2 regions of the Priestia sp. YIM B13552 genome follow, and region 1 is predicted to be linked to the other one. Evidence: riboswitches for the same ligand, from Rfam matches in the RefSeq annotation. Region 1 holds a riboswitch; the other holds the start of a gene.
The links. Region 1 has a riboswitch for preQ1 ahead of ACFX40_RS24385 (QueT transporter family protein). Riboswitches for the same ligand answer to the same signal wherever they lie in the genome.

Region 1 (14,758 bases):
TTTAAATCTTTACATCTTTATGTAAATTTATTGTTGTTCTAAAATTAGTACGCCGAACTCTTTTATGGCTTTTCCACTCAAAACGGCATATAAGCTTATTGTATCATTCATTTGACAGATGTCTGTATTTAATTTTGAGTAAGATGTGACTAAGAGAATAATATTTTTAGAGACAAAATGAGAAAAAGCCCTTAGAAATAAGGGCTTCTCTAGATAATAAACCGTTTTATAATTTCCCAGTTAAGAATTGAGCCTCTCCCATGCCAAAGCTCCAGTCAGCATTACCGTTTTCAACAATCGAAATCATAATGTCGTTTGGCTGAATGCCGCAGCTTTCTCCCAGCTCTTTTACAATTAATCTGTAAAGAGCTTGCTTTTGCTCTTCTGTTCGCTGTTTACTCGTTACACTTATAATAACCAAATCCTTGCTTCTCTCAAAGCCAAGACCTGTATCTTCAATAATCATTTCATGAGCAGGATGCTGATGTACAATTTGATAACGGTCTCGCTCCGGGACGCCAAAGGCTTCTAGCATCGCTCGGTGAGCAGCGTCTAGTAATGTTTTTAACTCTTTTTCATCTCTTCCTTCTATTACATCAAATCTAAGTAATGGCATACTAAGTAACCTCCAGCTTTTTGTCTAATATATTATTGCCTCATCATATCACAACTATCATTTGTAAAAAAAAGATATGCTATTCACAATGTGCTGACCTCAAACGCTTCAATAAAAGCTGAATCTAATAAAAAGAAATGAGCAGCATAACGGCTCATTTCATTAGTACAAAAACATTTATAATAAGAGCTAAAATACATACAGATACAATGGCAATGAGTACGTTCATCACAAGGTTTTGCGAGGATGTTTTGGCTTGTTTTTTCATATCAGCCCGACTCATCTGTTGCTTTTCATGATCACTTTTAGACATCACGTAGCCTCTCCTATTCATCAAAATGTCAGCAGTGTGTAAATGATTTTTGAGAAACCTTGATCCAGTTCTTTTGTATAGACAGCAGCACATGCAGGTTATCACCAGTTATTTTAGCATGTTTTGTCAAATAAGTGGACTATGTAGCGCTTCAATTTATTATTCACAGCCAAATATATTTAAATTCGTTGCTTTTCTCTTCTTTTCTCGCTATTGTTTGAGAAGAAGGATAATTAGATACGATAAAGGATGATACGATATTGAATAACCATACGCAGCTGCCTCAGTATATCTACACATACGCATGCAGCGAAGAGGAACTCTCACTATGTCAATTAGAGAGACGCTCTCTTTTTGAAATTGAAACTGAGAAACCTATCATAAAAAGTGCTGTTAAACTTGATCCAAGCAGAAGCCCTTTTATCAAAGAGCGATTAGATATTATGTATGAATCAGATGACCTTGCAGATATTTGTAAGCAAGTAGAAGATATTGACCTCGGAGACAAAACATTTAAACTCATTTTTATGAAAATTAATGACTTGGAAAAAGATCAAAAAATAAGTTATAAAGGTCAGCGTGCTATTGAACGTGATGTGGGTTGGCATTTTGTAGCAGAAGCAGACTTGCATAACCCTGACCATTTTTTTGGCATTGTTCCATTTGAAGGACGCTGGTATTTTGGGAAATATCAAAAAAGCGAAGCGGTATGGCTGCATCATTTGAAAAAACCGCGTGAATACTCTACAGCACTCAGTACCCGCCTTGCAAGAGCTGTAGCTAACATTGCCGTTCCAAACCCCGAAGGAATCAAAGCGATTGATCCATGCTGCGGTATCGGTACAGTCCTTGTAGAAGCCCTTTCAATGGGTATTGATATTGTAGGACGCGATATCAATCCACTTGTGACCGACGGATCTCGTGAAAATATTGCGCATTTCGGCTTAAGCGGTGATGTCAAAACTGGACCGATTTCAGATGTTACAACTCACTATGATGTAGCTATCATCGACATGCCTTACAATCTCTACACCCACGCGACGCCTGAAGATCAGCTTTCTATTTTAAAACACGCGCGCCGCTTTGCGGATAAAGTAGTCGTGATTACAGTAGATACGATTGACCATATGATTCATGAAGCGGGCTTTTCTATTTCAGATCGCTGCGTAGCGCGCAAAAGCGTATTTTCTAGACAAGTAGTTGTATGCGAATAAAAAAGACACCAGTCTAACAGGCTGGTGTCTTTTGATTTACCACTCTTTAGGTTCATAGTCTAATTCTTTGAATAGCTGCGTACGCTCTTTTTTCGTTAAATCTCTCCATTGCCCAACAGGTAAGTTGTTTAAATGGATATTCATAATACGCGTGCGCTGAAGGCGGTACACTTCATATCCGAGCACTTCACACATACGGCGAATTTGACGATTTAAACCCTGTGTTAAAATAATTTGAAACTCATACTTAGACAGCTGTGTCACTTCACAAGGAAGCGTTTTTGTGCCTAAAATTTTCACTCCCTCAGACATGTTTTTGATAAACTCTGGTGTAATTGGCTTATCTACTCCCACAATATATTCTTTTTCATGCTTGTTTTCTGCACGTAAAATTTCATTAATAATATCGCCGTCATTTGTAAGTAAAATTAAGCCGTCTGAATCCTTATCAAGTCGTCCAACGTGGTGAATACGCAAAGGGTGATTGACTAAATCAATGATGTTTCCCTTTACTTTTTTTTCACTCGTACTTGTAATGCCGACTGGTTTATTAAGTGCAATATATACATTATTTCGAGCAATCCGAAGCTGTTGGCCGCTTACTCGAATATCATCGCCTGGCTTAACTTGATCTCCGACTTTTGCAACCTTTCCATTAACGGTTACTCTTCCTTCACTAATTAACTTATCTGCCCCGCGTCTTGACGCCTTTCCAGATTCGCTAATAAATTTATTCAGTCTCAGGTGAATCACAACCTTACATTTAAAAATTTTAAAATTTGTCTCTTCTATTAGAAACAGACATATGCCAATTTCTATACCGTCCCTATCGTAACATGCTATACGCTTCTCGTCTTCTTTTAATTTCATTACTTAATCATATTTTTTTAACAGTAATAGAAGTATAGGTCCAAAATACTTTGTAACCTTATTCTTAACATTTCAATCAATGCTTACACCTGTGAAACTTGCATCAATCTTCACTTATATACAAGGCCTAGACGTCTGGATTGACTGATCAGTATAGAGTTGCTACCATTATACTGACCGATCAACTAGTAATTATATCAGGGAGCTGTTTTCATGGAACCAACCAATTCAAAAGAAAAAATTTTAAGCGCAGCGGCTAAACTTTTTCGCAAAAAAGGCTATCACGCCACCAGTCTAAGTCAAATTACAAAAGAAAGCAGGGCTCCGAGAGGATCTATTTATTATTATTTTCCGGATGGAAAACAACAGTTAGCAAAAGAAGCTATTCAAAAAACGGGAGAAAGAGTCAAAGCTTATATCGAAAAATCCCTCGCTTCTCATGAAGATGCCGCGTCAGCTATTCAATATCATATAAAACTGATGGCTGATCGAATGTTTGAGCAAGTGGAAAATGAAGCGGATATCTCTCTCGCTGCTATGTCGAGTGAAGTATGGTCATCAAACGAAATGCTTCGTATGGCCTGTGAAGCCGTGTATAACGAGTGGGAGCAAGTTTATGCAGATAAGTTAGTTTGTTCAGGTTATGAACAAGAAGAAGCAAGACAGCTAGGTTCAGCTATACAGTCTTGGATTGAAGGGGCTTATACTCTTTCATTAACTAAAAATAGTACAGTCCCTATGCAAATTGCAGCTGACCAAATTGGCAAGCTGTTTGCAAACAAAAATTAATTTAGTAAAAGGAGGTCACTTATGACACAAACAGAAGAAAAAATGAGTACACAAAGTAAGCTTATCCTTTTCATTTTGATTCTAGGGAATTTTTTATGCTTAATTAGTGAAACGGTAATGAACGTGGCCTTGCCAAGTATCATTTCAGATTTTCACATTAGAACGAGCTCAGCTCAGTGGTTAACTACCGGATATATGCTTGTAATCGGCATCTCTGTTCCGGTGTCTGCTTTCTTAATTCAACGATTCACATTAAGACAGCTGTTTGTGACGGCTATGAGCTTTTACTTAATTGGGTCCTTCATTGGATTTATTACTCCATGGTTTTCTCTGCTTTTTGCGGGCCGTATGATTCAAGCATTAGGGACAGGCATTATTTTACCTCTTGTGATGAGCACAATGTTAACACTCGTGCCTGTTAGCAAACGCGGCACCGTAATGGGGATTTTTAGCGTAGCTATTTTATTTGCACCGGCAATAGGACCGGTTCTTTCAGGATTAATTATTCAATATTATTCGTGGCAAATTATATTTCTAGGTCTTTTAATTGCAGCGGCGCTTATTTTCCTATTTGCTCTCTTTAAGCTCAGTAACGTTTCTGAAACATCTAGACCAACAATTCATATGCCATCTGTGATTCTTTCTACAATTGGGTTTGGAGGAGTTGTTTATGGATTTAGCGCAGCTGGTGAAGAGACAGGATGGAGTAATCCTATCGTATGGCTTACGCTCATAATTGGCGTCATAGCTCTTGCTTTATTTGTCAGACAGCAAAGCAAGCTGAATTCTCCTATGATTAATATGAAGCCTTTTAGATCGTCTGTGTTTTCAAGATCGATTTTCTTAATGTTTCTTATTATGATGATTCAGTTTTCAATGATGTTAATTTTGCCGCTATACTTCCAAACGGCTGCGGGACTGTCTCCTTTGCAAACAGGGTTTCTTATGCTTCCTGGCGGCGTAACGCTGGCTCTAACAGCTATGGTGGGAGGACGTTTGTTTGACAAAATCGGATTTAAACCGCTGCTTTTAACAGGCTTAGTCCTTTTAACAATTATCTTAAGTTTGTTCACTACTATTTCAAGCGGAACAAGCACGACGACTGCAGCCATCTTATACGCAGCCTTTACAATTGGCGTAGGTTTAAGCATCGGTCCCGTGATGACGCTTGCTTTAAATCAAGTGCCAAAACCGCTTCATGCCCACGGTTCAGCTATTTCAAATACGATTAACCAAGTTTCAGGCGCGATTGGACCCGCTTTGTATACAAGTATTATGACCATGGCTTCTCAGCACTTTATTCAACATTCAAACGAAACGAATAAAACGCTGTTACAAATAAACAGTATGACAAGCGGGGTTCATACCGTCTATTATGTAGCCATCGCTTTCGCCGTCGTTTCGTTCCTGCTCGCTCTTACGTTAAAGAAAAGAGATCAGCATCTTGAAACACAATAAATAAGAAACTGATAAGAGCTGCTCGTAATTTGAGCAGCTCTTGTTATAAGCAGAATTTATATTACAAATGTGAAAGCAATCATAGACACTATCAAAACAAGGATAACAATACTTTTCTTTTTTTCTATCTTCCATGCTTCAACAGCGCCCACGATACCACCAATAGCTAAAATAAAAGTACCTACAACGTGGAGAGGAAGCAGAGATAATACTCTACCTAAACTCGCCATCACTCCTCCAACCAATATAAATCCTGTTGTTACAATAGATTTTAAAGATATTAAGTCTCGTATCGCTTCTTTTTTTTCAGTTTTACTCAGTTTAAAGTACTCTATTATACTAAAAACAACGGGTGTTCCCCATAAAATAAAAAAGCTAATCAATCTATCCGTGTCTACACTCACTGTTCATTCACCGCCTTTATCAATCCCTTACGCTCAGTTCCACCATTTAACAAATAGTTATATATTATTCTTGCTTCAAGGATCCTCCAAAAGAAAATTGATGGTAATCATCAAGCTTATTCCAATACCCTATGCACTTTACGTCAGGCTCATCAATAGCTAACGCTTCTTTATTAGTTCCTTTATAAGGAAGAAATGCCGTTAACTTCACCTTTTGTTTTGGCTTGATATTTAATTTATTTCCTTCTGCTAACACCTTAAATTTATTATCAGAATAACCGTTTTTCATTTTTAAAGGATAGGATAAAAATACATTATTTTGTTTGATGGTCAAATCGCTCTTGTTTACTAATTCCATTTCATATGAAATTCCTTGCTTCATTTTTTGTTCTTTGATTACGTTAATACTTATCTTTTCTAGTTCTCTTAAAGGAAGGTTGTCCTCTTCTTTTGAACACCCGGCAAATAAGATGGCTAGAGCTAATAAAACAAGAATTCCTAACTTTCTATTCAAAAAACAATCCCCTCTCTAGTAATAAAGGTTATTTTACAACTATAACTCAAAAAAGTTATTTAATGGTAAAAAAACACAATTAAAAAAGCAAACCTTCATCGGTCTGCTTTTTTAATTGCTACGCATAGGTAATGTGTTGTTGTGCGAAAAACTTTTCGATAAGGAGTTTGCCAACTATATGTATATCGTAACAAAAGAAAAAAGAATGCGCTGTGAGATTTGTCACTCCTTCTTTCAAAACAATCTAACCGGATACTTCCTATTGCCTTACGCAAAAAGAGCAGATCGCAAACGCGACCTGCTCTTTTCACATGCTAGATATGGGTAATTTGTCCATGCGTGAAAAGCTCTTCAATAATAAGGGGTTTATCACTACACTTATAGAATAACAAAGAAAAAAAGATGGGGCTGTGAGATTTATCACAGCCCCATCTTTTTTATCCAACTAGCTTATTAAATTGTACACGTTTATTAATTGCAGCCATAATGGGTGCTCCAACAAGCATAACAATGAACTCACCAACGGCCGTTGTTAACCATGTAAAGAAAAATGGTAAATCAAATGCCAAGTGCAGTTCAAACGCAATAATAAACATCGTGAACGTAAATACAAGTGTATTAACAAGCATACGAGCCCACATATTTTTAATGTAGCGCATAGAAAAAATGGTAATGAGTAATGATAGCACGGATTGTCCTACCCCAAACACCAGATCATAAGCGACCATTGGTGAAAAAAACAAATTCGTCAGAAATACTCCTAGCACAATGCCGTACACGTACTTTTTATTAAACACAATTAAGTGATTGAACATTTCCGATATACGAAATTGGATATTGGTGAAGCCAAACGGCTGGATTAACATGCTGACAGCAATATACATAGCAGCTAAAAGACCGTTGACGCAAAGTGTTCTTATATTCATCTTACTATTCTCTCCTTAGTTTTTTAACGTGGGATGGTTACGAACCACGTAAACACTCAAAGAATCATACAGCAAGCTTAAGCTTTCGTCAAACTAGCTGTTTACAAACTACTGCTGCTTTCTATATCTTGCATATTGACTGCTCTTTTTTCTTACTTTCCTTTAGTATAAAATAGAAGACGTATCAGTATACATAGGTGACATCAAGTAGTTAACCCTTTTGATTTGAAATACGAAAGGATTTGTAGCGATGTTAGATAATACAGATAAACGCATACTCGAAGAGCTATCAAAAAATGGACGTATGAAGATGAAAGAATTAGGAGAAAAAGTGCATTTAACCGGACAAGCCACTTCTGCTAGAGTATTAAAGTTAGAAGATGAAGGCATTATCAAAGGCTATACAATTAACATTGATGAACGAACACTCGGCTACACCATCCATGCATTTTTAAATATCTATACGCAGAGCATTCATCATCACCCCTACCTTACATTTTTAGAAAGTCAGCAGGAGCACGTTATCAACAACTTTAAAATCAGCGGCGATGGCTGCTACTTACTAGAATGCAAATTTCATTCAAATGAAGAACTAAATGATTTTTTGACAGAGCTAAATCAGCATGTGAATTACAAACTTTCAATCGTCATTAACAAATAAATTTTTTAAAAAATAAAGGTATATTAATTTATGAAAATGGTAATCCTAATAACGTATTCCCCCTATTCCAATAAATTTGAAAATCCTTTGCACCATCGCAAAGGATTCTTTTTTTATGTAGGAAACCGCCTTCTATTTTTTGAAAAGTTGAACATCTCTCACAGCGTTGACATAGCGGTCAGAGGTTTATATAATCGGTGACATCGAAGCATAGAAAAGCCGGATTAAGACCTATACACGTATCGTAATTCTTCGTCTTAGAAGTTGATCAGTTTTATAACTAGACAATTTCTAAGACGTTTTTTATTTTATCATTTGTGAAACACTAGTAAAAACAAGATTCCACATGAAAATATCCTAATAATCAAGGAGGTTTGCATATTGAAAACAATCTATAAAGACATTATCTTAATTATTGTTGGAGCACTTTTAGTTGCTGCATCCATTGATTTTTTCGTCATTCCAAATAAATTAGGTGACGGAAGTACGGTTGGTATTGCCCTTGTTTTATATTATTTATTTCATATCCCTACAAGTATCAGCACATTTCTTGTAAACCTTATATTTATTGCCTTAGCCTATAAATTTCTAACCAAAAAAACGATTCTTTATACGATTCTAGGAGCCGTCATGACATCTGTTTTCCTCGGTCTAGTCAGCTATATTCCTTTTCACGTTCACGACATGATTTTAGGAATTGTATTCGGCGCCTTACTAATGGGAACAGGACTGGCGCTCATTTTTATAGCGGATGGATCGACTGGTGGAACAACTCTTTTAGCTTATTTATTAAACTACACAAAAGGCTATAATATTTCTAAAAGCATGTTCTACATGGACAGTGTCATTATTTTAGCATCAGTTTTCGCTATTGGCGTCAATAACATGCTCTATACTTTTATATTCGTCTATCTTTGTGCCAAAATCGTAGATGTCGTTATCGAAGGTTTCCACAACAAAAAAGCAATGACGATTATGTCCGATCAATACAAAGACATAGCGCAAGTCATCACCAGTGAATTTGGAAATGCAGCCACCATCTTTTACGGATACGGCTACTACGCCAACAAAGATAAACGTATTATTTACGTTGTTATTAAAAAGAACGAGCTATTAAAAATTAAAAAGAAAATCCAGCAAATTGACCCGAATTCTTTTATTGTCATCCACGAAGTAAAAGAAGTTGTCGGCGGGAAATTTGGATTTATCGGTAATTCGCCTCATGAAACAAAAGCCGCTGCTAAATAAAAAATCCACCTCTTGGTGGATTTTTTTATGAAAAAACCGTTAAGAAAAATGAAAAGATACCTGCTAAAAAGTAAACCGACCCTAATGCAATTGCTCCTGTAACGACCGTAAATACACTTAATCCGATAGCCACCTTCATTTTCATCCACATCCCTTTTTAGATTAGTAGTATAAGTATGTCCAAGAATAGAAGATTTATAACTATGCCATCCTATTTATTTCATATATCGATGCAACAATTGTCTATTCAATGTGTTCTAAAACCACCCCTGGCGACATAATGTATAGGAAGGATTTCATATACACATCTTTGTATCACACATATCATATGAAAATAGGTGAGATAAAATGGTGGCTGTCCACTTTTTTGAAAACAGAAAACTTCTATTAAGCCAGCTGAGGGAAAACATTCCTTCTACGGGTGATGATTTAAAGATTAAAGGACGAAAAGGAACCGTCGTGCTTGTGAATGACATCGATGAAAAAAATGTTCACGTGGAAGTTGCTTTAGAAAAAGTAGTGAAAAAGAACTTAGCATTAGATAACGCTAAAAAGAAAAGGAGATAAGCGGCTTACGCTTATCTCCTTTTCTTTTTAATTTATATACGAGTCGTCTGTATCTTTTGCTTCAGTTTCCCAAAAAAAAGAGACTCCTAAAAAGGAATCTGCAGCAAAGAGCGATATCATCGCCTGAATATTAATACAAGCTATATTTTAACATATAAAAACATATTTTACAAAAATAAACTATTATTTTACGCATAATTATTTTTTATTCGAGGTTTTTCAACATTTGAAACCTATTTCGTATAGAGATCTTTATTTATTTTTCAGGCCAAATTTTTGCATCTGGCTCTAATAACCACTTATGCTCTTCTTCCATAATACGGTCTGTCCACGGATTATTGTCGAGATGGCGAATCATCCAGCAGAAGTACATCGCATAGCCGGGAGCCGTTGCTTGAGGATGATCCAATTCACCAGGAATTGTAATAAAACTATTATCAACTACACGATACGCATCTTCTCCAACCATTGCGCAGCCAAATCCTTGTGGCTTGTCAAAACGATAGTAATACACTTCGGGCTGGTCATGATGATGAGGCGGATAACTCGACCATCTTCCTGGATAAGAAATAACTTCTCCAATAACAAGGTTAGAGTAAGGAGCGTTATTGTAGTCAAAAATTGTTCGGATTACACGCTGAGCAGTACCTTCCCATACTCCTTCACCAGCCACTGTGTTTTGACAATCTTCGGGCGTGTATAATTTTGATGAAAATTCTTTTTCATTATCCGTTTTTTGAACTAGTACTTCACTATCGGCAAGCCCGGTAATTTTGACCTCCACATTTTTTGAAACGTGCAAACACCAAGGCTCTTCTTCAAATAGGGACTGGCGCTGAAGTTCTTTCGAATGGCCTTCCCACTCCAGCTTTACCTTTCCTTCTAGTAAAAGAATAGCCGTTTCACTGCTGCTGTCTAGTAAAGTTTCCTGTTTTCCTTGGGACATTTTATAAATCCCAATATCCATCAGCATATCTTTGTGCTGACCGGTCATTTCTGTAAGTACGTTGTATCCTTTATTTAATTCACCTAATTTACCTAACATCCTTGAATTCCTCCTTTATGTAGTAGCGCGATAAGAATTTACTAATTACTCATTTTTCTTCATAGACTCTCTAAATTCTTTTAAATATGTGACTATGAGGATTTTTTATTAACGGCAATATTCTTGATTGTGTTCAATTATTTATAGATGCTGTGGCTTCCCTTTGTAACGGAGCCGTTGATTTCCGAACAATCAATTTTGGCTCAAGAAGCAAATGTTCTTTATGCATCGCTGGATATTTCATTTCTCTAACCAGCAAATCCACTACGTTTACGGCCATTTCTTTTGTCGGCTGTGCTACTGTCGTCAACATGGGCGTAATGGTAGTAGAAAGAACCGTATTATCAAAGCCAATCACTGATAAGTCTTGCGGTACATCAATTTTGAATTCTTTTGCAGCTTGGATAACTCCGATAGCCAGTAAATCGTTACAAGCAAAAATAGCCGTCACTTTCTCCTTCATTGAAAAAATTTGCTTAGCACTTTCATATCCTTTTTGAATACTTGCTTCGGTCGTAATAACGTGCTGAGGCGGCACGATGATTCCATTTTGTTGCATAGCCTCTCGAAAAGCATCTAAACGGGCGTGATTGCTTTTTGCATTTTCTGTAATAATCGCAATTTTTTTATGATGCAAAGACAGCAAATAATCAGTCGCTAAATAGCTCCCTTTGTAGTCATCCACTGTCACTGTATTAACGGATATGTGAGGAATTTCTGAAGCAATAACGCTAATCGGTATATCTTGCTTAAGCATATTTTTTAAAAGATTAGCATTGCGAAAAGCAGAAGCTACAATTAAACCGTCGATTTTCTGACGTATTAACAGCGATAGATACTTTTTCTCTTTTTCCGCATCGTTATCGGTATTGCACATTACAACATGGAAACCTCGCTCATGACTCCGGTCTTCTATGCTTCTTGCCAAATCGGCAAAAAAAGGGTTGGAGATGTCAGGTACGAGAAGCCCAATCGTTTTAGTGGGTTTTCCTGTTAAAGCAGATGCTACGACGCTTGGATGGTAATTCAACTGCGCCATAACCTCAATTACTCTTTGTCTTGTTCTTTCACTAATATGACCGGTTTGATTGATGACTTTTGATACCGTAGAAATTGATACACCTGCTTCTTCAGCCACACTATAAATGGTTGGCTTCATTTCCTCTCCTCCTTTCCTTTCATAAACACATAAAAGGCGTAAAATCTTTTACAATGGAAATTAAAGACCGCTTTTTTCTTTAATAAAGTTTCTTGCTTTTAACGCATATTCAAAAGGATTAGCAAGGGCTGGATCCTGTTCTGCTTCTACGACAAACCATCCGTTATAATCCGAAGTGGCAAGCGTAGTGAATACTTCATCAAATTCAATAGCTCCGTCACCTGGAACAGTAAAGGCTCCTTCTTTTACCGCTTGCAAGAAACTTAGGTCTTGTTCTTTGACTCGATCAACTACTTCTTGACGAATATCCTTTAAATGAACATGCTTAATACGGTGCAGATATTTTTTTAAGATATAAAGAGGTTCTTCTCCTGAAAAGACAAGATGACCGGTATCAAATAGCAGAGAAACAAGCTCCGGATTGGTAAGCCCCATTAGCTGATCAATTTCTTCTGTTGTTTGTACACCTGTTCCCATATGGTGATGATAGACAATATGCATATCTTTTTCTCGTGCCAGTTTCCCAAGATGGTGCAGGCCTTCTGCAAGTCTGCTCCACTCTGTTGGCGTGAACACAGGCTTTTCTTTAAATAAAGGAACATCCATCAGCCCCTGAATGCTGTGTCCTTGTTCAGACACAACAATTACTTTTGCTCCCATTTCGTATAAAAAATCGCGATGTTCAATAAATGGCGTTACCGTTTCTTCCAGCGGCTTTGTTGTTAAAAATGTACTGAACCACGCACTTGCAATTTCCAAATTCCGAAGCGATAATGCCTTTTTTAAGATTGAAACATTTCGCGGATATTTGTTTCCGACCTCACTTCCTCTAAAACCGGTTAAAGCCATCTCACTGATACACTGCTCGAATGTATTTTCAGCTCCCAGCTCAGGCATATCATCATTTGTCCAAGCAATTGGAGCAATCCCCAGTTTGACCGTATTTTCCTTGAACATCTCTTCCTCTCCCTTATATGAAATTAAAACCTTTTTATATTTATCGAATGTTTCTCTTCAACAACCTCATTTTCTCCTGCTCCTTAATAAACTCTTGCCATTTCAAGGTTTTTCACTTTATCTTCATAAGCTTCCTGTACATGCTGATTTTTAGATACCTCTGCTACTCCTACATGCCACCATGATTCATAACCGTTCGTCATAGTTTTTGGCAGCACTTTAATATCAATTAGCGTAGAAATCTCTTGTTTTTGTGCATCTTCTATCGCCATTTTTAATTCTTCAAGAGAACTTACGCGATACGTTTTTACACCGTAGCCTGCGGCGCTGGCTGCAAAATCAATTTTCATCACGTTTCCGTTTAGTTTTCCTGTTTCATCGTTTCGATAACGAAACTCTGTGCCAAAGCTCCCCATACCGTTTGACATTTGAAGATTATTAATGCACCCGAAGCCTGAGTTATCAAACAGTAAAATGTTTATCTTTTTTCTTTCTTGAAGGCTTGTAATAAGCTCTGAATGAAGCATTTGATAGCTTCCATCTCCAACCATCGCATACACTTCCTTAGCTGGTTCTGCCAGCTTAACTCCAAGTGCGCCTGATACTTCATATCCCATACATGAATATCCATATTCCATATGATAGGTATTAGGTTTAATAGACTTCCACATTCTCTGTAAGTCGCCTGGAAGACTTCCTGCTGCACCAACAATGACGGAGTTGTCATCAAGGAGCTTATTCACCTCTCCAATTACTTCGGTTTGCGTTAATTGAGTACCAAGTGATTCTACATATTCAGCTAAGCTTTCATCTAAATGACCTTGTATTTCCGGAACAAAATCTGCACCAGTAAAACGTATGCTATGCAGACGCTCTAATTCTGTTTCCCATGCGTCTTTAGCATTTGCAATTTCTGTTGTATAACCAGACTGATAGCCAATTGATTTTAGCTCTTTCATAAGAGCAAGCAACCCTTCTTTTGCATCAGCTACAAGTTTCACAGCATCAAGTTTATTTGCATGAAATTCAGACGTGTTAATGGTAAGAAATTGCACGTTGGGATGTTGAAAAAGCTGTTTAGATGCTGTTGTAAAATCAGTAAATCGAGTGCCTACTCCAATTACTAAATCTGCTGCTTTAGCGATTGTATTAGCAGCTGAGTTCCCTGTTACACCTATTCCGCCTAGATTGTAGCGATAGTCACTTTCAACGGCACTTTTCCCTGCTTGAGTTTCTCCAAATGGAATATGGAACTCACTAGCAAATTGCTTTAACTCTTTTGCAGCTTCTGAATACCGAACGCCTCCTCCGCAAATGATGATTGGCTTTTTCTTTGTTTTCATTAATTGAATTGCATCTGCTAGACTGTCCCTAGTCGGAAGGCGGCGCTCAATGCGGTGAACGCGCTTTTGGAAGAAATAAGCTGGAAAATCCCATGCTTCTCCCTGCACATCTTGAGGCAAACAAATAGTTACAGCTCCCGTATCTGCAGGATTCGTTAACACACGTATCGCATTAATCATAGCTGTCATCAATTGTTCAGGGCGGCTTATGCGATCCCAGTACTTACTCACTGGTCGAAAAGCATCGTTTGTAGAAATAGATAAATCATATGACTGTTCAATTTGCTGCAAAACGGGATCCGGCTGTCTAGTTGCAAATACATCACCAGGAAGCAGCAAAATTGGAATATTATTAGCTGAAGCAGTGGCTGCCGTTGTAACCATATTTGCTGAACCTGGCCCCACTGAAGATGTGCAAGCCATAATTTGCTTTCGATGTTTTTGTTTTGCAAAAGCCATCGCTGCATTGGCCATTCCTTGTTCATTACGTCCCTGATATACATCTAGATTTCCTGGATCTTCTTCCAAAGCTTGCCCAAGACCTACCACATTTCCGTGCCCGAAAATTGTAAAAACCCCTTTAATAAACTGATGCTGCTTTCCATCAAATTCAACATACTGCTGATTTAAAAACTTCACTAATGCTTGTGCCGTCGTCATTCTAACTGTTTCCA
Region 2 (14,758 bases), on a different contig from region 1:
TCATTATAAAAGAGAAAAGATATTTATTGAGGAGAGGGTTTCTGTTGAAAAAATGGGGCATCATTGCATTAATCACTGTAGCTGTGCTCGGTGTGACAGCGGTTTTCAACCGAGCTGAAAGTGATGATGTAAATAAAGAAAAATTGAATTTATTATCGCCTTATTCAAATAAAGTAGATGTATATAGCATTACGTATCCTAGTGATAATTTAAAGATAAAAGGGTTTTTAGTACAGCCTAAAGACATTGCAGACAAACATTATCCGCTTTTAGTATATAATCGCGGAGGAAATCGCGAACATGGCATGATTCGCGCAAAAACACTGCAGTACTTATCATATTGGGCAAGTAAAGGCTACGTCGTGGTTGCGACTCAATACAGGGGAAATGGCGGAAGTGAAGGTACAGAGACGTACGGCGGTAAAGATATTGACGACGTGTTAAATCTTATTAAGTGGGGAGAACAGCTTCCTTATGTAAATCACCAGCAAAAGGTAGCGCTAGGATATTCACGCGGCGGCATGATGACGTATTTAACGATGAAAAACGGCGTTAAATTTGATGCAGTTGTCGTACAATCAGGTATTACAGACATGTTTCAATTCTATGATCAAAGAGGGCCTGAAATGAAACAAGTGCTGCGGACGATTGTAGGAGATCCGGCGCAGTATCCGGAGAGGTATAAAAGTCGTTCTGTTGTTTATTGGAGCGATAAAGTAAATTCACCTCTTTTGATTTTACAGGGTGATCATGATCGTAAAGTTCACCACACGCAGGCTGAAAAGCTTGTGAAACAACTAGATGAGCAGGGAAAAGAATACAAATATGTACTGTACAAAAACGGAGACCATCCGCTAACTGCATATTATGATCGATATAACGCGGAAATTGATAAATGGTTTAAAATACATTTAGCTAAGCAGTAAAGAAATTGGAAACAGTTTTGATGAATGGAAAAGAGCAGCTTGTTTGATCCTACTACATGTAAGCATATAAAAAGGGGATGAAGCAAAATGACTCAGTCTAAAAGTCAAAAAGAGCGTCAGTGGAATGTGCGAAAACAATCACAAAACCCATCGCATGGAAAAGTGAAATCTTTTGAAGAACTATCAGAAGAAATCACGCCTAAACGTAAATAAGGTAACCACCATATAAAGGAAGATACAAAAAAGGAGAGCTGAAGCTCTCCTTTTTCTATGTTTGTTTATGGATTTGTGGACCACATGCCCGCAGATTTGATAAAAATACGAGGATGCAATTTTAATTGTGCGACCATAATTTCTGCTAAGTCTTCAGGCTGCATCACTTTATCAGGATTGCCATCCGTTAAGTTTTCTTTATACGCTAATTCCGTTGCTACTGTACTTGGTGTTAGAGCTGTTACACGAATATTGTGTTTGCGCACTTCTAACGCTAGAGATTCAGTTAAGCCGAGCACGCCAAATTTTGAAGCGCTGTAAGCACTTGTAACGGGAGCGCCTTTTTGACCAGCAGTGGATGAAATATTGATAATGTCTCCACCATTTTTTTCGATTAATTGAGGTAGAACGGCGCGCGTTACGTAGTAAACGCCCATTAAATTCACATCAATGATTTGTTTCCACTCAGCTGGGTCTAGCTCTAAAAAGCTTCCGAATTTACCGATTCCTGCATTGTTGATTAAGATATCCGTTGCCCCTAATTTTGTATGTAGATGCTCAACTGCTGCGTTTACTTCTTCTATAGAAGAAACATCTGCTGTTGCATAAGCAACTTGTACATCAAATGCTTCTAGTTCAGAAGCAACAGCCTTTAAATCTGCCTCTGTACGAGCAATTAAACCGATATTTACGCCTTCTTTTGCTAATTCAATCGCAGTTGAACGACCGATGCCTTTTCCTGCTCCTGTAATAAGAGCTACTTTGCCTTTAAGTGATTGTGCCATGTATAGACTCCTTTCAATGTTCCGCATAAACATTCTTCATAATAACAAAGAATTATCCATTACTATCCTATAGAAATGCACAAATGATGTCAAAAATAAAGATTATTAAAATGGCTTCAAGTATAAATTTCCTTTTCATACAAAAACTATAGAGACTAAAAAGAAGAAATTCCGTTTCTTTTCGTTCAATGTAGTGGAGGATGAACAATGCGTATAAAAAAACTATCTGAGTTAACGAATAAATCCAAACAGCGGAAAGAAAAAGCTGACGAATCGAAGGACTCTAAGGACACTAAGGATACTAGTGCTTCTTCTACACAGGAAGAGCAGAAATTATCTGAGAGGGCGGGAGATAATTTATCCCGCATGAAAAAAGCATTGGGACAGAGCACGGATTTAGTTGTGCGAGAGTTTCGAATTTCGATTGAAGAAAAATTTACTTTAGGTGTTGCTTACATCGACGGATTGGTAAATAAAGATGAAGTTGAACACTATGCGCTGGACTCCATTATGCACTATCACGATGAACATTTAACACATGATGATGGCATTGTTAATATGTACGAATTGATTAAAAGCTATAGTTTGGCAGCGGGTGAAATCATGGAAGCAAAGACATTGGATGATGCTCTTCTTCATGTGTTATCAGGAGATACCGTACTGTTTTTAGAAGGATATCAAACGTGTATTGTGGCAAGTACAAGAGGGTGGAGAGACAGGGCTGTTTCTGAACCACAGTCTCAAACCGTTGTAAGAGGGCCTCGAGACAGTTTTACAGAAACACTGCGAACCAATACCGCATTGATTCGGCGCCGAATAAAATCTCCAAAACTTTGGATTGAATCACAGCAAATAGGAGAGTTTACAAAAACGGATATTGCGCTCGTTTATATAGACGGCATTGCGGATGAACAGGTCATTCAAGAGGTAAAGGAGCGTCTTTCTAAAATTGATATAGACGGTATTTTGGAGAGCGGATATATCGAAGAGTTGATTCAAGATGAAGATTATACACCTTTTCCTACTATGCATAACACGGAGCGTCCAGACTCCGTGGCAGCAGGTCTTTTAGAGGGGCGAATAGCCATTTTAGTAGACGGTACACCTTTTGTATTAATGGTTCCTGCCTTATTTATTCAATTTTTTCAAGCGGCCGAAGATTATTACCAGCGCGCAGATATTAGTACATTGATTCGCTTAATGCGCTACATGGCATTTTTCTTAGCTCTTTTAACACCTTCTGCTTACATTGCTTTAACTACTTTTCATCAAGAGATGCTTCCTTTTGCTTTGTTAATTAGTATTGCAGCTCAAAGGGAAGGTGTGCCTTTTCCAGCTATTATTGAAGCGTTTATTATGGAAATCACGTTTGAAATTTTGCGAGAAGCGGGAGTCCGATTGCCTCGAGCAGTAGGTTCAGCTATTTCGATTGTGGGAGCACTCGTTTTAGGAGAAGCCGCCGTACAAGCGGGATTAGTTTCACCTGCAATGGTTATCGTTGTATCCATCACCGCTATTAGTAACTTTGTGTCACCCGTGTATGATATGGCTATTGCAGTAAGGATGCTGCGCTTTATCTTAATGGTTTTAGCAGCTACTTTTGGCTTGTTCGGTATTATCCTGGGGCTAATTTTAATGATTTTACATTTATGCAGCTTAAGGTCATTTGGAGTCCCTTATATGACACCTATGGCTCCATTTGTGAAGCGTGATCAAAAGGATGTTCTGATTAGACGTTCGATTAAAAAAATGAAAACAAGGCCAAAGCTTATTAACGAGAAGAATATTTCACGTCAAAAGACGCAAAAAAACTAAACTGTGTAAAGGTGGCCGTTTACTATGAAAGCATTTCTAATGTTATGTATCTGTTCATTGCTATTAAGCGGCTGCTGGAGCAGTCGAGAGTTGAATGAGCTAGCCATTACGGTTGCCGTCGGAATTGATAAAGCAGAAGATGGCATCATTGTAACAGTTCAGCTGATTAACCCTGGTGATATTCAGGCCAAAACCCCTACAAACGGGCCTTCTGTTACCACATTTTCTATTAAGGCTTCGTCTGTAATGGAGGGGTTAAGAAAAATAACGACAAAATCTCCGCGGAAAATTTATCTTTCTCATTTACGAATGCTAGTGCTTAGCGAAAGCATGGCGGAAGACGGTATTGCTGAAGTGCTTGATTTCTTTGCTCGGGATCATGAAGTGCGTACCGATTATTTTGTTGTTGTGGCTAAAAACACGAAAGCATCGAGCGTTTTGAACGTATTAACAACAATCGAAAAAATACCAGCTAACCATATGTTTGCTTCATTAGACGTGTCACAGCGTATTTGGGCACCTACTAGAGGAGTAAAGTTAAATGAACTGATCAGTAACTTAACCAGCGAGGGAAAGCAGGCGGTGTTATCGGGAGTATTGGTCAAAGGCGACGTGAAAAAGGCAGGAGATATGTCGAGCATTTCCCGGACTAATCTGTCCACCCTGCTCAATTTTAAAGGATTAGGTGTCTTTCAAAATGATAAGCTGATCGGCTGGTTCAATGAAGACGAAAGTAAAGGATATAACTATATTACAGGAAATGTAAAAAGTACGTTAATTGTTATTCCATGCGAAGGAAAAGAAAAACAGCACGATATCATCGGAGTAGAAATGCTTCGAACGAACGTGAAGGTAACGGCTTCTATGAAAAACCATAAGCCTCATATTCACGTGGATTTAAAAGGTGAAGCAAACGTGGCAGATGTAGAGTGTCAAGTAAACTTACAGGACCCAGCTGTAATCAATATGCTCGAACGAAAAACAGCAGCGGACGTAAAAGAAAAAATGAATGACGCAGTGGAAAAAGCTCAAAAAGATTATAAAAGTGATATCTTCGGTTTTGGAGAAACGTTTTACAGACAAGATGTAAAGAGATGGTACAAAATGAAAAGAGACTGGAACAGAATTTACGCAGAGGATTTAACCGTCGATTTAGATGCAAAAGTTCAAATCCGTCGCTTAGGCACGTTAAATAACTCATATATGAAGCAAATGAAGCATTAAGGAGAAAGAAAATGGAGGGATTTATCGCCTTACTTGTACTGCTTGCTTATTTGACTAAAAAAATAATGATCAACTTCCGAAAGGAAAAGTATTATCGTGAGATAGTCGTCTACCTTTGTCTTATAGGTTTGGGTCTATTCTTTTGGGGAGCGATTACACTCCGTAAAGAAGTTCCTACGCCTCTGTACTTTTTAGAGGCACTAATTAAGCCTCTTACTAGAACCGTTCATCATTTGTTATTCACGTGAGCAAGCATGTAGGAGAGAAGGTGTGTATGATGCAAATAAAAGAATTTATTAGTCCGAAACAATTTCTTTTTCTCATTTATGTTTTTTGTATCGGAAGCGCCATCTTGGCAGTTCCCGCTACATTATTAGAGACGAATAGACAAAATGCGTGGTTTTGCGGTGTGCTTGCTATTGGCTTTGCACTTTTAATCGTTGCGGTGCTTTTATGGCTGATTCAGCGTTACCCTCAGCAAACATTCATTCAAATAGCTAAAAAGGCGCTAGGTCCTTATGCAGGAACGTGTATTTCTCTTATTTACATTTTCTTTATGTTCATTCAGTCTACGTTTTCGCTTCGAGATATCAGTACATTCATGACGACTCAAATTGTCCCTGAAACTCTGCCTACGTGGATTCATGCTCTTGTTCTTTTAGCTGTTATATACGGAGGGTATCTAGGTATTGAAGTGGTAGCAAGAACCGCGGAAATCTTTTTGCCTTGGATTGTGGTCCCCTTTTTATTGTTAATTGTTTTAAATATTCCTCAGATGAAAATTGATCGTCTTTATCCTTTTTTTGAATTTAGCATGGATGATTTAGTATTAGGGAGCACTTATTTTTTAGGAAACCCGTTTATGGAATTGGTTTTTATTCTAATGATTACGCCTCATATAAAAGATGGAAAAAAGGTAAAAAGAATGTTTGTTATCGGCACTGTCGCATCGGGCTTGACGATTACGATTGCAGTTGCGGCTTGTATATTAGCTCTTGGCGCGAATATTGCATCGATGCACAGCTACCCAGTTTATTTATTAGGAAAAATGATTTCGTTAGGTGCAACGATTCAGCATGTTGAAGTATTAGTAGCTATTATTTGGATGTTATCTATCTTTTTTAAAGTTGTTATTGTGTTCTATGCTATTCAGTTAAGTATCGTCCAATTGTGTAATTTACGGGTGCGCAATTTTTTAAGCTTTCCTTTAGGTCTAATTATTACAGGCGTGGCGTATTACATTATTCCTAATACAGCTTACTTCAATTATTTTGAAAAATATTACTGGCCGTTTTATTTATTTGTACTAAGCGTCTGTTTTCCGGTGTTATTTATTGCGCTTTCTTATATAAAGAAACATAAGGCAGCTAAAGGCGATAGAAGCCAACAAACATAGCATTATTCATACGCATGTGGTATAATACGATGACAATTCAAGAAGAAACGCCGTACACGTTTGTATATGTACGGGAGAGGTTCGAAAACTCCCTCTATAAAAAACTAAGATCATCGTTGATGACAAAAGACACGGTTTTAGTGTGTCTTCTTTCACGTGCTTTTCTATCAACGCGTCTTTTTGACGTGTATGCTGGCGAGGACGTGTATCTTAGTTGCTTTTTAGGGAGATTGCTGGAAAAGAGCAGTCTCTTTTTTGTGTTATAAAATTAGTCACAAAGGGAACGAACGGTTCAATAAAGTTTCTTCTTCTTTTGATTTCAATCAAAAAGGAGACGAACAATAATGATGAAAAATGAAAAAGCTATTGTTGTATTTAGCGGAGGTCAAGATAGTACAACATGTCTATTTTGGGCTTTGAAAAACTTTAAAGAAGTAGAAACGGTTACTTTTCAATACGGTCAGCGTCATAGTCAAGAGATAGAGGTAGCAAAAGCTATCGCAGCTGATTTAGGTGTGAAGCATACCGTACTAGATATGTCACTTTTAAATCAATTAGCACCAAATGCCTTAACGCGAGATGACATTGAGATCGAGCAAAAAGAAGGAGAGTTGCCTACAACGTTTGTGGACGGCCGCAATCTGTTATTTTTATCATTTGCAGCCGTACTGGCTAAAAACAGCGGAGGCCGTCATATCGTAACAGGCGTTTGCGAAACTGATTTTTCAGGATATCCAGACTGTCGAGACGTATTTGTGAAATCGTTAAACGTCACGCTTAATTTATCAATGGACTTTGAATTTGTGATTCATACGCCGCTTATGTGGATTGATAAAGCAGAAACGTGGGCGTTAGCCGATGAGCTAGGGGCGCTTGAGTATGTGCGTGAAAAAACATTAACGTGCTACAACGGTATTGTTGCTGACGGGTGCGGCGAATGTCCCGCATGTCAATTGCGAAAACGCGGGTTAGATCAATACCTGCAAACAAAAGAAGGAGGAGAGAAATAATGCTGCAACAAATGTATCCTCAAGTATTTCATGACTATGAATATGAACTGAACAAAGATATGCAGTTTGCTGCGGCACATTTTGTTCCTCACACAGAAGCAGGTAAATGCCGTCAAGTCCATGGACATACGTATTTTGTAAATCTAACTGTTGCCGGAGATACATTAGACGAAGCGGGCTTTTTAGTAAACTTTGCGCTATTGAAAAAAATTGTTTCTGGTCAATTTGATCATACATTATTGAACGATCATTCTATCTTTAACGAAGAAAATCCAAATGATTTTCCTACAACTGAAGTTGTTGCCCGTAAAATTTATGAGTTGGTTCAAGAATATCTAGACACACTACCAAATAAGCCTTCTTGCGTACAAGTATTCGTGCGGGAAACGCCGACAAGTTACGTAGTTTACCGCCCAAAGAAGGTGAAAAAACGTGGCTAATACAATTCCAGTACTTGAAATATTCGGACCAACGATTCAAGGGGAAGGAATGGTTGTAGGACGTAAGACGATGTTTGTTCGTACCGCAGGCTGTGATTATTCCTGCAGCTGGTGTGATTCAGCTTTTACGTGGGATGGATCAGCTAAAAACGATATTCGTCAGCTAACAGCAGAACAAATTTGGACGGAGCTAAAAGAAATTGGAGGAGATTGCTTTGATCACGTCACCATTTCTGGAGGAAACCCTGCGCTTATCAAGGCGATTGGTTCACTTGTAGAGCTTTTGCACAGTCAAGGGGTAAAAGCAGCTCTTGAAACACAGGGAAGCCGTTATCAGGATTGGTTCCTAAAGATCGATGATTTAACGATTTCTCCTAAGCCTCCAAGTTCATTAATGAAAACAAATTTCTCCGTATTAGACGATATTATAGAGACATTACTAAAGGAAAAACGCATGGCGCATATAAGCATAAAAGTCGTTGTATTTAATGATGAGGACTTTGAGTATGCAGCGTCTGTTCATGAACGTTATCCTGAGGTTCCATTTTTTGTTCAAGTAGGCAACGAGGACTTAACGACAATCGATAATGCGTCGTTAACACAAGAATTGCTTAAAAAGTATGAGTGGTTAATCGATAAGGCAGTGGCAGCTAAAAACATGAACGATGTAAGAGTTCTGCCGCAGGTTCACGCCCTTGTGTGGGGAAATAAACGAGGCGTGTAAGCGCATAGCAAAAAATTTACAAAGAAAAATAAAAACAGATATATACAAAATAAAAAAACGCTGTTAGAATGACAATCGTAGAAAGAGAGGAAATGCAAATGAGCGGTCGAAAAGATGAAGAATTAGAAGGTGTATCACTCCTTGGAAATCAAGGAACAAACTATTTGTTTGAATATGCACCAGAGATTCTAGAAGCATTTGATAACAAACATCCAAATCGTGATTATTTTGTGAAATTCAACTGTCCGGAATTTACGAGCTTATGTCCAAAAACAGGTCAGCCGGATTTCGCAACCATTTATATTAGTTACATTCCAGATGAAAAAATGGTAGAAAGCAAGTCGTTAAAGCTTTATTTGTTCAGCTTCCGTAACCATGGAGATTTCCATGAAGACTGTATGAACATTATTATGAATGACTTAATTAAACTGATGAATCCAAGATATATTGAAGTATGGGGAAAATTCACACCACGCGGCGGGATTTCAATTGATCCATATACAAACTATGGCCGTCCCGGTACGAAATATGAAGAAATGGCTAATTATCGCCTGATGAATCATGATTTATACCCAGAAACAATTGATAATCGTTAATTCGAACAAACAGGTTGTGTATGCAACCTGTTTTCCATTGCAAAAACAACAGGTGAGAAGGTGAAAGAATGTCACAGAGATCAGCATTAGTATTAGGTGCAAGCGGACTTGTTGGTCAAGAACTTTTAAAAATGTTATTAAGCAACAGCTTATATAACCATGTGACAGTGTTTGTTCGAAAAAAGCTACCAATCGAACACACAAAGCTACGTCAGCTTGAAATTGATTTTTCAGAGCTTGATAAGCACGAAGAATGCTTTGCAGTTGATGATGTATATTGCTGTTTAGGCACGACAATGAAAAAAGCAAAAACAAAAGCGAAATTCATTAAAGTGGACTACGAATTTCCTTTAAAAGCGGCTAAATGTGCAGAAAAATATCGCTGCAAAAACTTTTTAACGATCACAGCAATTGGTGCTGATCTTCGTTCGCCATTCTTTTACAGTAAAGTAAAGGGGCAAGTAGAAGAAGATATCGCAAGCTTGTATATCCGTTCTACTCACTTTTTCCGCCCATCGTTATTATTAGGGAAGCGTCAAGAGTTTCGCCTATTTGAAAAGATTGGGGGATACACGTTAAAGTCGTGTTCATTTTGCCTTGTAGGAAAGTGGAGAAAGTATCGTCCAATTAAAGCGTATAACGTAGCCAAATCGATGATGAAAGCTGCTCTTGAAGATAAATGTGGCGTTCATGTACATGAAAGCCAAGACATTTATACAGGTGAATGCTATTATTCGTTTACCAACGGCAAGCGAGTATTATCAAAATAAAGAAAAGCCTCTTCATAAGAAGGGGCTTTTTTTCTATCTTCCGTCACCATCCGCATCTCCATCTCCACCGCTATCTCCATCTCCATCACCATCATGATCGTGGTTAGAAGCAGATTCACTCCAGCTTGTGTAGGAGTTAGAATCTTCTTCGGCATAATTCATGGGTTCAACGGATGTTTTTTTATTTGAAGTTTGTTTGCGTTTAAAAACGAACTGCACGATGAAAAAAAGAATGACAATAAGAGCAACGATAAACAATACAGTATCAAACATGCTAGTAATTCCTTTCAGTAAGAAGATAGTAGTAGCTTGTTCTTATTGTCACACGAAAATAAGCCCCTTTCAAGAAAAAATGGGGCCTGTTTTTGTTTCTTTAAGGAAACTTTTTTTATCTCAGCCATATATTATTGTATAAAGAAACATTTTAGAAAAGAGGGAGTACAGTGAAAAAAAGTTCGAAGGATGTTAAGGTGCAACAGTATATTTACCTCATGTATAAGCTGGGGATTATTACAGAAGAACAAAAGAATCAATTCTTTCAAAACCAATAAAAAAGCAACCGCTTTTGCTTTCCGGCTGCTTTTTTCCTTTACATAGCTGGATTAATGATGATGTAGTTTTTGTGGTTGACAACAGTTCGCTGTTCTAAGTCTAAATCGCGGTAGTTTGTCATGTAAGTCAAATCTACAATCACGGAGTTTTCATTTACTTTTTCAACAATGCCCTGTAAGCCATTTTTAAATTCTATCAAGTTTCCTACCTCTGCTATTTTCATGATTTATCGCTCCTTTGTTTTAAATTAGTTCATTATAAATTTTTTAAATAATTTTAATTTTAAAAATAGTAAAACTAGTTAGCGTTTTCTTTTTTACAATTTTGCCTTAAAACTGGGAATTAGTAAAGAGTTTTTTGAAAAAATATAAAATAAAATTGAAAAAATAAGTAAAATGTGCTGAGAAATAAAAGGAATTGGTAGCTTTAATGAAAGAGAGAAGCAGGACAGTTCCATCTTTGTGCATCTTTCGTTATAATAAACGAGGTATAATCTTGTCATAAATTATAAGAATTAGAAGGTGTAGAAATTGAAAGATACTGGACTCGTGCTCGAAGGAGGCGGTATGAGAGGCCTTTATACAACTGGAGTTTTAGATTACTTTATGGAAAGAAATCTGTACCTTCCGTATGTAATTGGCGTTTCAGCCGGCGCTTGTCATGCCACTTCTTATTTATCTAGACAAATAGGAAGAAGTCGCAAAGCTAATTTAGATTTTTTAGAAGATCCTCGCTACTTGTCGTGGAAAAATTATTTTAAAACAAAAGAGATATTTGGAATGGATTTCGTTTTTGATGAAATTCCTAATCAGCTTCTTCCATTTGACTTTGAGGCATTTGCTGAGCGTACAGAGAAGCTTGTAGTAGGAGCAACGGACTGTGTGACTGGAGAACCCGTTTATTTTGATGAGTATGACCGGGACATTTTGACAGCGGTTCGCGCTTCTAGTTCCCTTCCATTTTTAGCACCTGTCGTTACATATAAAGGAAAAGAGCTGTTAGACGGAGGAATCAGTGATCCGATTCCAATCAAAAAAGCAGTGCAGGATGGATATAGAAAAAATATTGTTGTGCTAACGCGAAACGAAGGATATCGAAAAAAGAAATCAAATATGCTTTGGTTATTGAAGCGCAAATATCGTCATTATGATGGGCTGACTCGTGCGCTTGAGAACCGCTATAAATTGTATAATGAAACATTGTCATATATTGAAGAACAGGAAAGACAGGGGAATATCTTTGTGATTCGTCCGCAAACCCCTCTTGTAGTAGGGCGAATTGAGAAGAATCGTGAGCGTCTCGACGCTCTTTACAACCAAGGATATAAAGAAGCTGAAGCTCAATTTGCATCTCTGCAAAATTGGCTGAACAGTTAAAAGCGAGGTGAAACTGAATGGATGAACAAACAGCCATAAACATGTTGAATGAGTTAAGTGAAGGAAAAGTAACCGAAATTAAAGTTAAAAAAGAAGACTTTCTTGCTTTTCGTCCTTTTTTAGTAAATCGCCCTGATTTCAAACATTTTCGTGGAATAGCTGGACGCGGTGGGGATTTTACCTATACGTATCTAGAAATTCCTAGGAGCTAAACGAAATGATGGCATTATTTGATTATGCCTTATATAATGGATGTATGAGCCTGTACAGTAGAGAATATACTGTTACAAGTGCTTGTGCGTTTATTTAGTAACGTACGGTAAGAGCGAATAAACGTGTTTAGTTATAGGAGGGATATTATGGATGAGTTTCGAAAAAGTACAGCACCTTTTTATTTTGCAGATCATATATGGAAAGATAAAAATGGAATGACGACTTATGGGATGCTGTTAACGAACCGGCCCGAAGATGACGGGGACTATGACCTCCATTCGTTATTAGAAGAAGCATATGTAGATCATAAAAAAATTCTAATTACTACTGTTTACGACAACAGTGAACAGCAGTTGACCGGATACGTGATACATTTATCAGATGATCAAGACGTCTTTACGTTTATGGATGATACGGGTGCTAAGCTAGTGATTGATTTCTATGATGTTGTAGAAATTGAGATCGAAGATTAAAAAGAGCTGAATGTTGATTACAACATTCAGCTCTTTTGTGTAAAAGTAGATGAATTTAAATGTTTATCATAAGAATTATAAGGGAAAAACAAATGAAGAAATTTCTGATTAAACTGAAATAAACCGGGAAAATATACCTGTATTTCAGAAAAATTACCGTGATTATGACAAAAAACAAGGTACAATGTCATAATTGTGTTCCGAACGTAATTTTGTTCATCAAACTTAAAGAAATGTAATTAAATCGTTCGGTGAAACCCCTATATAGCTATGATAGAGTAATACCATACGAAATTTCAGGAGGTATTACCTATGAAACATAGTTATATGAAATCAATGGTAGTAGCTTGTTTAGCTACTCTTTCATTTATAGGTTTTAATGCAACAGCTACGGCTGCAACTAATTATAAAGTAGTCAAAGGCGATAGTCTTTGGAAGTTAGGTAAAAGATATAGTGTAACAATTGACGATATTAAAAAATTAAACAATCGTCAAGGAGATATGATTTATATTGGTGAAACATTAGCGATTCCGAGTAAGACAAAAGTGCTGGCTGCTGAAACAACGGAACCTTCAACGGCAGCACCGGCTAATACAGCCAAGTCAGAACCAAAACCGGAACCGAAACCAGAAGCGAAACCGACGGAACAGCAAACACCTGCAGTTTCGATTTCAGCAAGTGAAAAAGATTTATTAGCGCGCTTAGTAGAAGCTGAAGCAAAAGGCGAATCATATGAAGGAAAAGTAGGGGTAGCAACAGTGGTGTTAAACCGTGTAGATTCTCCGAAGTTTCCAGATACGGTAACAGGAGTTATTAAACAAGTTGTCGGAAAAGCATACGCTTTTTCACCGGTCCAAAACGGATCAATTAACAAACCTGCTTCAGAAGATTCGAAAAAAGCAGTAGAGCAAGCATTGACTAGAAAAGATCGTTTAGACGATTCCATTTACTTTTATAATCCAAAAACAGCTACCGATAACTGGATTCGTTCACGTGCTGTAATTAAAACAATTGATCATCATGTATTTGCTAAATAAAAAAGAGCCGTTATGGCTCTTTTTTTAGTCTAAAAAAATATCTCGTTCCAAACTGCCTTCAGAACCTGTTAAAACCAGACCAATATCGGTATCAGCTTCTAAGTTCTGAACGATAGTAAAAGGCACTTTATGTTCGTTAGCCGCTTGAATATAGGGGGAGAGGTATGAGTAAGACAAGGAGCCATTTAAAAACAAATGACCGTCTTTCACTTTTTTTAAAAGAGGCTTTATTTTTACTGCATCTTTTTTCATGACTTGCCCTTTTTTTAGCGCAAGTTCAATATTCTCACGTAGAGCAGTTAAGAAATATCTTCTTTCGTCTCTTTTTGTTTCCTTTGCTCCGTACATTCCTCGTTCTAAGTATTCTTCTAGTTGATCAGACATTGCGTCACTTCCTTTCGTTATAAACTATAAACGATTATGGCTATAAGTAAAAGGGAGAGGAAAAAAGGAAAATCACTGTGCTATATCACCTGTTTTTTTGCTGAGTACAAAGAAAAACAAAAAATGTGTTGAAATTTAGCCTAAAATATTGTTTAATGTAAATAGATAGAAAATCCTATCGGTTTTTTATTAAAGGTTTGTAAGCGATTACAGATATACATACATAGCAGCGTTTGGGGAGACGCTCCTATGATTTTATGTTCAAAGCGCATTGTATAAAAAGGGGATTATATAGCTTTAGGGCATATACGGTCAAGCAAAGGGTCAGATAAATTAATAAAAAATCGCTATGTATTTTCGTAAGAAGAACGGTCAACATTTTTGTTGAGCGTTCTTTTTATGCGTTCATATTATGTTTATTCCTTATTGCAGCAGGTGCTGGAAATTACAAAGGTCCATTCCTCGTTTCATCTCTCTTATTTTACATAAGTTACATGTAGTATGTTTCAAAGCCTTAAAAAATATATGTCTCTACGCTTGTTTAATCCTAACGAGGTGGTAGAAAAGGAATATTTTTTAAGAAATCACAAAAAAAGAGGCGATCGCCTATGCAAGAGGTAGGTGAATAACATATGTAATAAAGAGAATGAAATATAATTTGAGGAGGCATGTATCATGCAAGAATTTGATATTAATGACATAAGAAGACCATTCGGTGGTTTTGGAGGCTTTGGTCGTCCAGGATTCGGTTTCGGTCGCCCGGGTTTTGGTTTCGGTCGTCCTGGTTTTGGCTTCGGCCGTCCGGGGTTCGGCTTTGGCTTTG

Region 2: linked by a shared signal. The riboswitch ahead of queC (7-cyano-7-deazaguanine synthase QueC) and the one ahead of ACFX40_RS24385 (QueT transporter family protein) in region 1 are both predicted to bind preQ1.

What each region holds. Positions count from the first base shown of each region.
Region 1 covers NZ_JBHZOU010000009.1:20,152-34,909, reverse strand. Annotated here, with positions in the region: gene ACFX40_RS24425 (tautomerase family protein) at 227-616, opposite strand; gene ACFX40_RS24420 (hypothetical protein) at 771-929, opposite strand; gene ACFX40_RS24415 (TRM11 family SAM-dependent methyltransferase) at 1,190-2,143, shown strand; gene rluF (23S rRNA pseudouridine(2604) synthase RluF) at 2,180-2,887, opposite strand; gene ACFX40_RS24405 (TetR/AcrR family transcriptional regulator) at 3,227-3,802, shown strand; gene ACFX40_RS24400 (DHA2 family efflux MFS transporter permease subunit) at 3,824-5,260, shown strand; gene ACFX40_RS24395 (hypothetical protein) at 5,317-5,664, opposite strand; gene ACFX40_RS24390 (hypothetical protein) at 5,729-6,178, opposite strand; gene ACFX40_RS24385 (QueT transporter family protein) at 6,616-7,104, opposite strand; PreQ1 riboswitch class I at 7,114-7,158, opposite strand; gene ACFX40_RS24380 (Lrp/AsnC family transcriptional regulator) at 7,355-7,765, shown strand; gene ACFX40_RS24375 (YitT family protein) at 8,147-9,013, shown strand; gene ACFX40_RS24370 (hypothetical protein) at 9,362-9,580, shown strand; gene ACFX40_RS24365 (5-deoxy-glucuronate isomerase) at 9,837-10,625, opposite strand; gene ACFX40_RS24360 (LacI family DNA-binding transcriptional regulator) at 10,759-11,784, opposite strand; gene iolE (myo-inosose-2 dehydratase) at 11,845-12,741, opposite strand; gene iolD (3D-(3,5/4)-trihydroxycyclohexane-1,2-dione acylhydrolase (decyclizing)) at 12,825-14,758, opposite strand, start outside.
Region 2 covers NZ_JBHZOU010000001.1:483,078-497,835, reverse strand. Annotated here, with positions in the region: gene ACFX40_RS02530 (alpha/beta hydrolase family protein) at 45-926, shown strand; gene ACFX40_RS02525 (DUF6254 family protein) at 1,014-1,139, shown strand; gene ACFX40_RS02520 (3-ketoacyl-ACP reductase) at 1,205-1,924, opposite strand; gene ACFX40_RS02515 (spore germination protein) at 2,132-3,739, shown strand; gene ACFX40_RS02510 (Ger(x)C family spore germination protein) at 3,764-4,963, shown strand; gene ACFX40_RS02505 (hypothetical protein) at 4,975-5,211, shown strand; gene ACFX40_RS02500 (GerAB/ArcD/ProY family transporter) at 5,238-6,359, shown strand; PreQ1 riboswitch class I at 6,430-6,473, shown strand; gene queC (7-cyano-7-deazaguanine synthase QueC) at 6,704-7,369, shown strand; gene queD (6-carboxytetrahydropterin synthase QueD) at 7,369-7,809, shown strand; gene queE (7-carboxy-7-deazaguanine synthase QueE) at 7,802-8,533, shown strand; gene queF (preQ(1) synthase) at 8,632-9,129, shown strand; gene ACFX40_RS02475 (NAD(P)H-binding protein) at 9,198-9,899, shown strand; gene ACFX40_RS02470 (hypothetical protein) at 9,933-10,172, opposite strand; gene ACFX40_RS02465 (YkvS family protein) at 10,489-10,674, opposite strand; gene ACFX40_RS02460 (patatin-like phospholipase family protein) at 10,982-11,827, shown strand; gene ACFX40_RS02455 (hypothetical protein) at 11,845-12,039, shown strand; gene ACFX40_RS02450 (hypothetical protein) at 12,187-12,513, shown strand; gene ACFX40_RS02445 (cell wall hydrolase) at 12,826-13,551, shown strand; gene ACFX40_RS02440 (YueI family protein) at 13,576-13,935, opposite strand; gene ACFX40_RS02435 (hypothetical protein) at 14,611-14,758, shown strand, end outside.